One region of the Methylobacterium sp. 77 genome, then DNA from elsewhere that is predicted to be linked to it. Evidence: predicted binding sites of a transcription regulator. Region 1 holds the regulator's gene; each other region holds the start of a gene.
What was found. The regulator LexA, encoded in region 1, represses DNA repair genes until DNA is damaged. The targets are predictions, from matches to a motif close to TGTTCNNNNTGTGTTCNG.
Positions count from the first base shown of each region.

Region 2: a site for LexA is predicted at 1,152-1,169, ahead of recA (recombinase RecA). Genes of this name have one in related genera too.
Region 3: a site for LexA is predicted at 1,543-1,560, ahead of ssb (single-stranded DNA-binding protein). Genes of this name have one in related genera too.
Region 4: a site for LexA is predicted at 1,765-1,782, ahead of A3OK_RS0115445 (UvrD-helicase domain-containing protein). Genes of this name have one in related genera too.

Region 1 covers NZ_KB910516.1:2,526,650-2,529,993, forward strand. Annotated here, with positions in the region: gene A3OK_RS0111975 (helix-turn-helix transcriptional regulator) at 25-417, shown strand; gene lexA (transcriptional repressor LexA) at 1,324-2,061, shown strand; gene A3OK_RS0111990 (ComEC/Rec2 family competence protein) at 2,055-3,344, opposite strand, start outside.
Region 2 covers NZ_KB910516.1:344,513-347,856, forward strand. Annotated here, with positions in the region: gene A3OK_RS0101565 (response regulator) at 1-1,096, shown strand, start outside; gene recA (recombinase RecA) at 1,230-2,321, shown strand; gene A3OK_RS0101580 (MAPEG family protein) at 2,470-2,886, opposite strand; gene alaS (alanine--tRNA ligase) at 3,105-3,344, shown strand, end outside.
Region 3 covers NZ_KB910516.1:484,662-488,005, reverse strand. Annotated here, with positions in the region: gene A3OK_RS0102275 (NAD(P)/FAD-dependent oxidoreductase) at 1-704, opposite strand, end outside; gene ssb (single-stranded DNA-binding protein) at 844-1,410, opposite strand; gene A3OK_RS0102265 (NADP-dependent oxidoreductase) at 1,612-2,628, opposite strand; gene A3OK_RS0102260 (DUF4174 domain-containing protein) at 2,814-3,218, shown strand; gene A3OK_RS0102255 (hypothetical protein) at 3,307-3,344, opposite strand, start outside.
Region 4 covers NZ_KB910516.1:3,251,403-3,254,746, reverse strand. Annotated here, with positions in the region: gene A3OK_RS0115455 (AsmA family protein) at 1-1,216, opposite strand, end outside; gene A3OK_RS0115450 (hypothetical protein) at 1,402-1,650, opposite strand; gene A3OK_RS0115445 (UvrD-helicase domain-containing protein) at 1,793-3,344, shown strand, end outside.

The sequences.
Region 1 (3,344 bases):
TATTTATGTGGATAGAGGCTAGTTGTGGCTCTCCGAATCACCTCTGACATCGATCGAGAAGTTGGCGCTCGTCTTGCTGCACTGCGCAAAGCTAGAGGGATGTCACAGACGGCTTTGGGCACCGCTGTCGGCATCACATTCCAACAAATTCAAAAGTATGAGAAGGGGACGAACCGCATCGGTAGCAGTCGTCTGCAACAATTAGCAGATACGCTTAAAGTCCCGGTCTCCGCCCTTTTCGGCGAGCAAGAACCTGACGAGCAGATCGAGATCTTCCGTTTCTTAGCCGAGCCGGGCGCTATTGAGATCCTGCGTTCCTATGCTTCGATCGATGACGATCAATATAAGCGCGCGGTATTGTCCATCGTTCGAAGCATCGCTCGGATCAGCGTGAAGCCTCCACTGCAAAGCGCTTGAGGCTTGGCGGATTTGCGCTGAGGTTCGTCAGGTACGGCGCTGAGAGACTACTATTGCCCTACTGGCAATCCATCTACTAGCGCGCATCTGACCCTGCCCCAGTTACGCGGCGATCTCGAGGCCGTTTGATTTTGACGGGGAAGGGGTTTGTCTGCAGTGACGGGACGTGAGTACTAAGCTCAACGTGAAGATCCAGACGATGTATCTGGTCGCGAGCAGTGTTCACGCCGTGATTCTTACGGTGTCGCTAGAAACGCACTTCTATCAAGGGAAACCTCCCGTCTCTCAGCAGAGATGCAACGTTATGGCTGCCGTCTCTTACGGCGCCGTCCACAAGATCGCCTGCTTGTCCATGCGCGACCACAGGTAGGCAGAATTGGCCTCGGCTGCTCTAACGATCGCGACCCGGCCGCAACGGCTGGCTACCGGCTCTTTCTGCCATTTACATCGCGGAAGCCCGAGCGGCACTGAGACCTATGGCAGGCAGTGCAGGGACGTATAGGCCAAAACCAGCCATCATTGGAATGCGCGGTTGTCACCGCAGCCCCCGTGAGAAGCCTCTTTATGGTCCGAATTGAAGTGACGGCAACATGCCGGGTTAACTTGGTCGCGTTGACCTGCTCAGCCAGTTGGGCGGAGTAACCGTCACTTCGGCGGCCCGGAGGGATCTGGCATGCTTCCTCTCTCACCCCGCCGCCCGAACCACGACCATCTCGGCCGCTGTCAGGCCGGAGTTCCGCTCGATCGACTGTTCTGATTCCCCGGACCACCTCTCACCTTCGACCACCGCCCCAAAGCTAAGTTAACGGAACCCTTGCAGAACACTTGCGGAACGTCTACCGTGTTCGTGTTTTGTTTCGATGGGCGTTAGCCGCGGCCGTTGGCTTCAGTGGAAGAGTGATCAGTATGTTGACGCGTAAGCAGCTGGAACTTCTCCAATTCATCCAGCAACGGATGCAGGAGAGCGGCGTTCCGCCTTCGTTCGATGAGATGAAGGACGCGCTCGATCTGAAGTCGAAATCCGGCATCCACCGGCTGATCACGGCGTTGGAAGAGCGTGGCTTTCTGCGGCGGCTGCCGAACCGGGCCAGGGCCATTGAGGTGATCCGGTTGCCGGAGAGCATGACCAGCGCTCCCGCTCAACGTCCCGTCCAGACGGGCGAGGTTCGCCGCTTCACACCGAGCGTGGTGGAAGGGGGCCGGTCCAAGGCGGCGCCGCCGATGCGCCAGCCGATGGCGCAGGCGCAGGATGAGAGCGGACGGGCGATCACGATCCCGGTCATGGGTCGCATCGCGGCCGGTACACCGATCTCGGCGATTCAGAACCAGAGCCATTCGGTGACGCTGTCACCCGATTTTCTGTCCGGCGGCGAGCATTACGCCCTGGAGGTCCGCGGCGATTCGATGATCGAGGCGGGTATCCTCGACGGCGATCTGGTGGTCATCAAGAAGCAGGACACCGCCAATACCGGCGATATCGTCGTCGCCCTGATCGATGACGAGGAAGCGACGCTCAAGCGCCTGCGTCGCCGCGGTTCCTCTATCGCTCTGGAGGCCGCGAACCCTGCCTACGAAACCCGGGTTCTGGGTCCCGACCGCGTTCAGATCCAGGGCCGCCTCGTCAGTCTGGTGCGTCGCTACTGAAGCCGATCCGGGAGCGGATCCGCCGGCGGCTCGCTCTCGTCCTCCTCGGATGGGATTGAAGGTTTCGGAAGGTCCACCGGCTTTGACATCGTCGAGGGCGTCGAGGGCGGGTCCGCGACGGCCTGTCGCCAGGGCGGGGCGGAACCGGGTTCGCGGGCCGATGTCGCGACCGGGCCATCCGGCTCGAAGCGCAGAGCCGTCGCCCCTCGCGCAGCCAGGAACGCTCTGTCGATGACGAGGCTCGCCCGGCAGCCCGGCGGCGCGTCCCGGCGGGCGATGATGACGGTGGCGCGCGCGCAATCCTCCGCGAAGGCCCGTTTGTCCTTGACCAGGGCGACGACACGACCGGGCTCCACGGAGATGGTGCAGCCGACGGCATCGCATCGGCTCGCCGTCGAGGCGGTCACGTCGCGGGCTTTGCGGGAATCACCATCCGCCTTGAGCCATTGCTCCAGCACGAAATCCGGTGGCTTGCCGAGGATCGTCAGGCGGCCGTCCCGATCGCGCAATGCGGCACCCGCCCCCTCGCGATCGACGTAGAGATCGTAGCGTTGCGGCGTCGCGGCGAGCAGGAGGCCGAAAGCTGCCGGAGCGAGACCGATCCAGCGCAGGCGCGAGACGGGAAGCGTCAGCAGCAGCAGGGCGACGGCGAGCAGGCACAGCGCCGCGCTGCCGAAGGCCGGGACGACGAGCGTGGCGTGGCCGAACCCGCTGATCCACCCGGAGATCGTCAGCATCCCGCGCACCGCGAGCCCCATCAGCCACCAGACCGGCTGATCGAGCGCGAAGGGATAGGCGAGGATGCCGAGGACCGCGGCCGGCATCACCGCGAGGGAGACGAGGGGAAGGGTCAGGGCATTGCCGACGATGCCGAAGGGCTGGACGGTCTGGAAATGGTAGGTGGCGAAGGGAGCGGTCGCGATCTGGGCGACAAGGGTCGTCGCCAATGTGCCGGTGATCGCGACGATGACGAAGCGGAATGCGCGGCCGAACGGGCCGCTTCCTTCTCGTTGCGGCATCACGCGGTTGAGAGCCCCTGCGCAGGCGATGAGGCCGGCGACCGCGCCGAAGGACATCTGGAAGCTCGGACCGAGAAGCCCGTCCGGCTCGCGCGCCAGCGCGATCAATGCGGCGAGCGCGAGGTTCCGCATGCTGAGGGCCGGGCGATCCACCAGGATCGCGCCGAGCATCACCAGGGTCATGATCAGTGAGCGTTCGGCGGCGATGTCCCAGCCCGAGAAGACGCAATAGGCGGTGACGCCGACCATGGCGAAGCCGGCGGC
Region 2 (3,344 bases), 2.2 Mb from region 1:
CATGCAGATCAAGCAGAACGCCAACCGGGCCGCGAGCCTGGTGCGTCAGCTGCTGGCCTTCTCGCGGCGCCAGACCCTGCGCCCCGAGGTGATGAATGTCGGCGAGGCGCTGTCCGACCTGACCCTGCTGCTGAAGCGCCTGCTGGGCGAGCGGGTCGACCTCGACCTCAAGCATGGCCGCGACATCTGGCCGACCAAAGCCGACGTGAACCAGTTCGAGCAGGTGATCGTGAACCTCGCGGTCAATGCCCGCGACGCGATGCCGAATGGCGGCCGCCTGCTGATCCGCACCGCCAACATCCTGCAGGGCCTGGAGAACGGCGAGCCGCAATCCGGCGCACCGGCCGGCGATCACGTCCTGATCGAGGTGCTCGATACCGGCGAGGGCATCCCGCCCGACGTGATGGAGAAGATCTTCGAGCCGTTCTTCACCACCAAGGACATCGGCAAGGGCACCGGCCTCGGCCTGTCCACGGTCTTCGGCATCATCAAGCAGAGCGGCGGCACCATCGACGTGCAGTCGGTCGTCGGCAAGGGCACGGCCTTCCGCATCTACCTGCCGCGCCACGAGCCGGCCGCCGAGCCCGCCGCCGACACCGCCCTGCTGCCCGCCTCCGGGCAGAACAGCGCCGAGATCGCCGCCAACCGCCTCAAGGCGACACCGGAACTGGAACGCCCGGCAGGCTCCGACAGAACCGCGCCGCGCAAGCCCTCGCCCGACCATACCGGCCAGGGCGTGATCCTGCTGGTGGAGGACGAGGACCCGGTTCGCGCGGTCAACAGCCGGGCCCTGTCGGCGCGCGGATACACGGTTCTGGAGGCGGCCTCAGGCCTCGACGCATTGGCGCTCATCAGCGATGCCGACCAGCCCATCGATCTGGTGGTGTCGGATGTGGTGATGCCGGAAATGGACGGCCCGACGCTGCTGCGCGAGCTGCGCAAGCACCGCCCCGACCTGAAGGTGATCTTCGTCTCCGGCTATGCCGAGGACGCGTTCCGCAAGAACCTGCCCGAGGGCGAGGATTTCAACTTCCTGCCCAAGCCCTTCAGCCTCAAGCAGCTCGTCGAGACGGTGAAGGAGACGATCGCCCGATAAGGGCGGCGTCACCTCTCCGGATGCGGGAAAATCGCGGCTCCAGACCTTGCGTAATGAGAACAAAACAAGTACATCATTCGCATCCGAGGCGCATTGAGCCTTGAGCTCTCCCCATGCATAAGGATGCCGACGAATGGCCCAGCCCGCGCTGAAAGTTGTGGATTCCCCGATGGTGGACAAGGACAAGGCGAAGGCGATCGATGCCGCGCTGTCCCAGATCGAGCGTGCTTTCGGCAAGGGCTCGATCATGCGGCTCGGCAAGAACGACAAGGTGGCGGAGGTGGAGACCATCTCCACCGGTTCGCTCGGGCTCGACATCGCCCTCGGCGTCGGCGGCCTGCCGCGCGGCCGCGTGATCGAGATCTACGGCCCTGAATCCTCGGGCAAGACCACCCTCGCCCTCCACACCATCGCCGAGGCCCAGAAGAAGGGCGGCGTCTGCGCCTTCGTCGACGCGGAGCATGCCCTCGACCCGGTCTATGCGCGCAAGCTCGGCGTGCAGCTCGACGACCTCCTGATCTCGCAGCCCGATACCGGCGAGCAGGCCTTGGAGATCACCGACACGCTGGTTCGCTCGGGCGCCATCGACGTGCTCGTGGTCGATTCGGTGGCGGCGCTGACGCCCCGCGCCGAAATCGAGGGTGAGATGGGCGACAGCCAGCCCGGACTTCAGGCCCGCCTGATGAGCCAAGCCCTGCGCAAGCTCACCGGCTCGATCTCGCGTTCCAAATGCATGGTCATCTTCATCAACCAGATCCGGATGAAGATCGGCGTCATGTACGGCTCGCCCGAGACGACGACGGGCGGCAACGCGCTGAAGTTCTACGCCTCGGTCCGTCTCGACATCCGCCGCATCTCGACCCTCAAGGATCGCGATGAGGCCATCGGCAACCAGGTCCGCGTCAAGGTGGTGAAGAACAAGGTCGCCCCGCCGTTCAAGCAGGTCGAGTTCGACATCATGTTCGGCGAGGGCGTCTCGAAGGTCGGCGAATTGATCGATCTCGGGGTGAAGGCCGGGATCGTCGAGAAATCCGGCGCCTGGTTCTCCTATGCGAGCCAGCGCCTCGGCCAGGGCCGCGAGAATTCGAAGGGTTTCCTGCGCGACAACCCCGAGATCGCCAACAAGATCGAAGCCGCGATCCGGCAGAATTCCGGGCTGCTCGCGGATAAGATCCTGGAGACCGCCAAGCCCACGGCCGACGATCTGGATGAAGGCGAGGCTTAATCGCGTCGGACCGATCGTCCGACCGGGATCGAATCGAAGAGGCCGCCGCGGATCGTCGCGGCGGCCTCTTTCGCGTTCACACCGTCCCGGTGCGGATACCAAGTCTCGATGGGCCCGATCTATCGGACAGGCCCATCGAGGTCCGGTCTCAGCCGCTATAGGGCAGGATCTTGATGAACAGGCCCCACAGCACGAACAGGATGCCGACGATCGCCACGCTCCAGACGGCGGTGCGCAGCTTCGGGATGCCGAAGCCGAAGACCGGCAGGTAGATCAGGCGTGCGAAGAAGTAGAGATAGGCGCCGAGCACCACCGCCGTGTTGTGCCGTCCGGTGACGGCGCAGGCGAGCACCAGCGCCGCGAAGATCGGGAACGTCTCGAAGAAGTTCTTCGACGCCTTCTCGAGGCGCGACGCGGCTCCGGTGAGGTCCGGCGCATTCCCCTCGCGATTGCTGGTATTCCAGGCGAGCCCCCCTCGCTGGGGCAAGGCGCTGCCGGCGGCGACGATGATGTGGATGAGGCCGAGCAGGCAAGACCAGGCGAGAAGACGAATTTCAACCGGCATATGGGGCGATCCTCGGAAGGCCGATCCTCGGGGTCCATCGGTGGGGTGCAGAATGGACGCGGCGGCCCGTTCCTAGCCTGCGCGATGCAGAAAGCGAAACCGACCGTAGAGTACCGGGCGTGACTCGACGGTCCGGCCTCCTTATGAGGACGCAAGCCACGAAGAAGCCCCGGGTGATCGTCACGACCGCCCAAAGCCCACGACAGAGTCAATTCACGATGAGCGGCGTCAACGAGATCCGGTCGGCCTTCCTCGATTATTTCGCCAAGGCGGACCATGCCGTGGTCCCGTCCTCGTCGCTCGTTCCCCGCAACGACCCGACCTTGATGTTCACCAATGCGGGGATGGTGCAGTTCAAGAACGTCTTCACCGGCGTCGAGAAGCGGCCCTACAACAAGGCAACCACGGCGCAGAAATGCGTGCGTGCCGGCGGCAAGCACAACGACCTCGACAATGTC
Region 3 (3,344 bases), 2.0 Mb from region 1:
CCTTGCGCCTCGATCTTCGCGGCAGCCGCTTCCCAGACCATGCCCGGCCCCCGGCGCGGGTAACGGAAGGATTCGATGAGGGTCTTGATCACCGGCTCGCCAGGCTTCGCCTTGGCCTTCAGGCCGAGGGAACGCGCCAGACCATCGCGGATCGCCGAACCGAGGTCGAGGCCCTTGATGCGCTGGGCCGCCCAATCGGCCGAAATGGCGTCGCAGGACATGCCCCACACCTTCTCGGTGTAAGTCTTGAAGAAGATCGAGAACAGACGTTCGCCGAACTGATTGCGGACCCAGTCGTGAAAGCTCTTCGGCTCCGGGATCGGCCGGGCGCGGGCATAGAGATAGGACAGGACGCAGGCGGTGCTCTGTATCAGGCCGAGGTTGCGCAGGGCCTCGAAGGCTTTGAGCGGATAGGCGTAGTACTTGCCCTTGTAGAAAATCCGCGACAGGCGGGGCCTGTCGATGAAATCGTCGGGCAGGAGTTCGTCCCAGAGGTCGACCACCGCCTTCGATTTCGAGAAGAAGCGGTGTCCGCCGATATCGAACAGGAAGCCGTTATGCGAGACGGTGCGGCTGATGCCGCCGACCTGACGCGGGTCGCGTTCCAGCACCACCACATCGCGCCCGTGCTTCGACAGCAGGTAGCCGGCCGTCAATCCGGCCGGTCCTGCGCCGATGACCAAGGTCTCGGTGTGTTGGCTCATCGATCGCTCCGCTTGATCCCGCGTCGCGTCCGTCGTCAGACGGATATCGACACGTGCGGAGCATTCTTGGCGCAAGCATGGTTAAGGAAGCGCCAAGTCCCGTCGAACTCGCACCGGATCGGGCAGGATCGCCGAAAACCTAGAATGGGATATCGTCGTCGAGATCGTAATTCGGCTTCGTCGAACTCGCCGCCGCCGGACGGCGCTCCCCGCCCGAGGAGCGGCCGCCGCCATACTCTCCGCCGCGATCGCCACCCCTGTCGCCGCCGCGATCTCCGCCACGGCCACCGCCGTAATCGCCGCCACGGCTGATCTGACCGCCGCCCTCTTCGTCGGCGCCCATCTCACCGCCGCCGCGGCCGTCGAGCAGCGTGAGTTCGCCACGGAAACGCTGGAGAACCACCTCGGTGGTGTATTTCTCGACGCCGGACTGGTCCGCCCATTTCCGGGTCTGGAGCTGGCCCTCGATATAGACCTTCGAGCCCTTGCGCAGATACTGCTCGGCCACGCGGGCGAGGTTCTCGTTGTAGATCACCACCGAGTGCCACTCGGTCTTCTCCTTGCGCTCGCCCGACATCTTGTCCTTCCAGGACTCGGATGTGGCGATGCGGAGATTGACCACGGGATCGCCGGAGGCGAGGCGCCGGGTCTCGGGATCGCGCCCGAGATTGCCCACCAAAATCACCTTGTTGACGCTGCCGGCCATGCCGCTCTCCTCTCGATCGATCTCACCGACGGAGGGCCTCACATGCCGTCCGTCCCGTTGCCCCTTCATGGGCTTTGGCCTGTCGGCCGGCAATCGGTGGGGCGGGTTTTTCCCCACCGATCACAGTTCACATGTTCTATCTTTGTTCCATATCTCGTGCAAGGATCGGCAGATCTTGCGCGAGGATTGGCAGGTTGGCGCTCAGGCGATGCGGGCCAGCATCTTGCCGAAATTGCGCCCTTTCAGCAGCCCGATGAACGCCTCCGGCGCCGCGTCCAGGCCCTCCACGATGTCCTCCCTGTGCGTGACTTTGCCGTCCCTCAGCCACGTGCCGACCTCGCTGAGGAATTCCTCTTCCTGATCGGCGAAATCCCAGACGATGAACCCGCGCAGCGTCAGCCGCTTGGTCAGGATGTTGCGCATGAGGACCGGGCTGCGGTCCGGCCCGGACGGTAGTTCGGTCAGGCTGTAGCCCGAGACGAGGCCGCAGACGGGTACGCGGGCGAAGTCGTTGAGGAGCGGGAGGACGGCATCGAACACCGCGCCGCCGACATTCTCGAAATACACGTCGATTCCGTCGGGGCAGGCAGCGGCCAGCGCCGCTGGCAGGTCGTCGGTCCGATGGTCGACGGCGGCGTCGAAGCCGAGCGTTTCGGTCAGGTAGGCGCATTTCTCCGGTCCTCCGGCGATGCCGACGGCCCGAGCGCCTTTCAGCTTGGCGATCTGACCGACCAGGGAGCCCACAGGTCCGGCGGCAGCGGCCACGACGACGGTCTCGCCAGCCTTTGGCTGGCCGATGCTGAGGAGGCCGGTATAGGCGGTCATGCCCGGCATTCCGAGCACGCCGAGGGCGGTGCTGACCGGCGCGGCGGCCGGATCGAGCTTGCGCAGGCCGCGTCCATCGGAGACCGCGAATTCCTGCCAGCCCCCGAAAGCCGTGACGACATCGCCCTCGCGGAAATCCGGATGATGCGAGGCGACCACGTCCGAGACGGTGGCGCCGACCATGGTCTCGCCGATGGCGACGGGCTCGGCATAGGATTTCGCCGCGCTCATCCGCCCGCGCATGTAGGGGTCGAGGGAGAGGATGCGATTGCGCAGCAGCACTTCCCCGTCTCCCGGCGTCGGCGGACGACTCTCTGTGAGGCGGAAATGCGCTTCCGTCGGCTCTCCGTGTGGGCGGGAGGCGAGGACGATGCGGCGGTTCACGGCGACCATGGTCTGACGCTCCGTTTGAGGTGACGGATCCGGTGAGATGGCGTTCGAAGATCCGAGGACAATCCGGCGAGGCTGATCGAACGAGGGCATTCCCGGAGGAGAACCGAACACTCACGGCACTCGATGCGGCGAGCGGCGTTGGTCACCGGATGCCGGGCTTCTCACTCAACCATTGGAATACCTCGATGATCCGCCCTCTTCTTCTCTTTGCGGTGGCCGGCCTGCCCGGCTTCATGTCGCCGGCTTCCGCTAAAGACCCACTCTCCGCCTATCGCTGGACTTCCCGTGTCCTCGTCATCGCGGCCCCAGAGCGCAGCGACCCGCGAATCGATGTTCAAAAACGCGAAGCGCTGGCGCGACGAGCGGATTACGCGGAACGCGACCTCGTCGTGGTGGAGGCGGTCGGTAAAACCGCCGAAGCGGATCGGATTCGACGTCGGTTTGGTGTTTCCGCCGAAGAATTTCGTGTGGTTCTGGTCGGCAAGGACGGTGAACCGAAACTGTCGGAACGGGAGCCGATCCCTGTAGAGCGTCTGTTCGCGACCATCGATGCCATGCCGATGCGGAGAGACGAGCAACGCCGGCGATAGTGACCTGACAGGTCGAGCCCCACATGAAAAAAGGGACCGCCTCGGCGGTCCCTTTCCATCATCGTCGGTCGCAGAAGTGCCGCGTCGCCTAGTAGCAACGCTGGATGAGCACGCGGCGCGGACCGT
Region 4 (3,344 bases), 720 kb from region 1:
GCAGGGCCGGCTGCGTGTCGATGTCGCCGGAGGCGGTGAGGGCGGCGTCGCCCGGGGTCGTCACCGCAAAGCGCCGGAGAGCGAGCCCCCCCGTCCGGTCGAACGTGCCGGACAGCCGGAGACCGGTCCATTCGTCGAGACCGAGGGCGATGCTGTCGAGGCCGAGGTCGAGATCGACCATCATCGGCAATTCGGAGCCGGCCCGGGGCATCCCGCGCGCGAGCAGGGCCTGACCGCCCGTGGAGAGCAGGAAGGCGTCGAGGTCGAGGCGGCGCGCCTCCAGCGTCAGCGCCGCTCTCCAGGCGCGCAGGTCGATCCGCCCGGTGCCGCCGAGGCGCATGGCCTGGCCGCCGGGATCGATCTCGGCCTTCACGTCGGAGAACCGCACCACGGGGCCGCGCGCCTTGAAGGTGCCGCCGATGGAGAACGGCAGATAGGCGCCCGCCACCTGGACCGGCGGCCCGACCACGATTCGCGCCGACCCTTCCGCCTTCGGGATCATCGCGCGGAGGGCGCTCCCTTGCGTGGAGGGCTCGCCGACCATCGGTTCGAGCCTGATGCGGGTATCGGCCTCGAAGCGCGGATGGGTATCGCCGCCGCCCGAGAACTTCACGGCGACGCTGCCGTCCTCCAGGGGCTCGCCGGTGGCGATGCGGAAGGGCACCGTGCCGGACAGGCCCTCGATCCGCCAGGGCCCGAGGAGGCGAGGCGCGGAGAGGTGCACCGTCTCGGCCCGGACCTGATCGGTGCGGCCGCTCTGCGGCACGACGGTGGTCAGGATGACCTGTCCGATGTTCAGATCCTCGACCGCGAGATCCTGGGCGGCGAGGGTCTGGTAGAGGTCGGCGGGCAGGCGCACCGCGTCGTCCTCGCTGATCGGCAGCGTGATCTCGGCGCGCCCGATCCGGGTTTCGGTGAAGCGGATCTCCCCCGTCAGCAGCGGCGTGAGACCGATCTCGGCCTTGACGAGCGTGAGGTCGAGGGCCGGCTTGTCGGCCTGTCCGCCGATGCGCAGGCGATCGACGCTCAGTTGCGGCGAGGGCAGGAGCCTGACGGCGATCCGGCCTTCGGTGCGTGCATCGAGACCGAGGGATGTCCCGATCGTCCGGTCCACCAGCGTGCGGTAACTCTCCCAGGCCACGAGGGGCGGGACCGCGAGGGCCGCGACGAGGATCAGGATGACGGCGCCCGCCAGCGCGGTCAGGATGTCTCGCACCGTCTTGGTTTCCGCCTCGCTCCGGCCCGGTCTCGGGGCCTGCCATGGGGCGGGCACGTCGTCTCACCGGACGTCGTGCCCGGTCGTGCCCCCACGCCATGCGGCATAGCACAACGGCCCCGGCTTCGCGCCAGGGCCGAATGTCATGGTCAACAAATGCCGGGCGAGCGCCCGGCGTTCTCCGGTCAGCGTCGCGGCGTGATGCCGGACCCGATCGGGGCCGGCCGGGTGACCTCGTTGCGCTGCATCTGCATCCGGATCTGGTTGTTCTCGAATTGCTGCTGATGCCGGACGCCGCGAATCTCGCTCTGGGTCGCCAGGCGGTCGTTGGTCTCGTTCAGCGACCGTGTGCCGGGGGACTGGGCCATGGCGGGGGACAGACCGAGGCCGGCGGCCACGGTGAGGATCGAGACGGCGGATAGGGCGGTACGCATGGAACGTCCTCGATTGATGGTGTTCACGGTATGGTGAGACGACGCCCGAGAGGAAACCGTGGTTCCGCGCCGAGTGGCCGTTCGAGCCCGGCCTTTTGTCCCAACCCTCGACGCCGTTCGCGTTTTGGTCCAGGGAAGCAGCATGAAACAGCATCCCGACGCGGCAGTGGCTCCTGTGCCGGCGCCGGCCTCCGGCGTGGCGGCCGAGGCCGCGCAGAGCTCCATCGCCGCCCGCGCCATGGCCTCCCTCAGGCCGCAGGGCTCGCCCTATCTCGAAGGGCTGAACCCCGAGCAGCGCCGCGCCGTCGAGACGACGGAAGGGCCGGTCCTCGTCCTCGCGGGCGCGGGTACCGGCAAGACGCGGGTGCTCACCACGCGAATCGCCCACCTCGTCTCGACGGCCAAGGCGCGGCCCTATGACATCCTGTCGGTGACCTTCACCAACAAGGCCGCCCGCGAGATGAAGCACCGCATCGGCGCGCTCATCGGCCCGGCGGGAGAGGGGATGCCGTGGCTCGGCACCTTCCATTCCATCGGCACCAAGATCTTGCGCCGGCACGCCGAAATGGTGGGGCTGAAATCCGATTTCACCATCCTCGGCATGGACGATCAGCTGCGCCTGATGAAGCAGGTCATCGTCGACCAGAACATCGACGAGAAGCGCTGGCCGGCCCGCGCCCTGTCCTCGGCCATCGACGGGTGGAAGAACCGCGGCCTCCTGCCCGAGCAGGTGCCTCCCGGTGAGGCGGGGGCCTTCGCGTTCGGCAAGGGCGGCGCGCTCTATACCGCCTATCAGGCCCGTCTCCTGACCCTGAATGCCGCCGATTTCGGCGATCTCCTGCTGCTCTGCCTCAAACTGTGGCGCGAGAACCCGGACGTGCTGGCGAATTACCAGCAGCGCTTCCGCTACATCCTGGTGGACGAGTATCAGGACACCAACGTCGCCCAGTATCTCTGGCTGCGCCTCCTGGCGCAGGGGCACCGCAACGTCGCCTGCGTCGGCGACGACGACCAGTCGATCTACGGCTGGCGCGGGGCCGAGGTCGACAACATCCTGCGCTTCGAGCACGACTTTCCCGGCGCCACCGTGGTGAGGCTGGAGCGCAACTATCGCTCCACCGGACACATCCTTTCCGCCGCCTCGGGGCTCATCGCCAAGAACGAGGGCCGCCTCGGCAAGACCCTGCGTACCGAGGACGTCCCCGGCGAGAAGGTGACGGTGTCCGGCGCCTGGGATTCCGAGGAGGAGGCGCGCCAGCTCGGCGAATCCATCGAGAGCCTGCAGGCCAGGCAGCATCCCCTGTCCGAAATCGCGGTGCTCGTGCGCATCTCGGCCCAGATGCGCGAGATCGAGGACCGCTTCGTCCAGCTCGGCCTGCCCTACCGGGTCATCGGCGGCCCGCGCTTCTACGAGCGCGCCGAGATTCGCGATGCGCTGGCCTATCTGCGCGTCACCATGAACCCGGCCGACGATCTCGCCTTCGAGCGCATCTTCAACACCCCGAAGCGGGGCCTGGGCGATGCCACGCTCCAGATCCTGCACGGCTATTCGCGCTCGCAGCGCGTGCCGCTGCTCCAGGCCGCGCGCAGCCTGATCGAAACCGACGAATTGAAGCCGCGCGCCCGGTCCGGCGTGCGCGCCCTGGTGGAGAGCTTCGGCCGCTGGGCGCGGCTGGTGGGCGCGCAGCCGCATT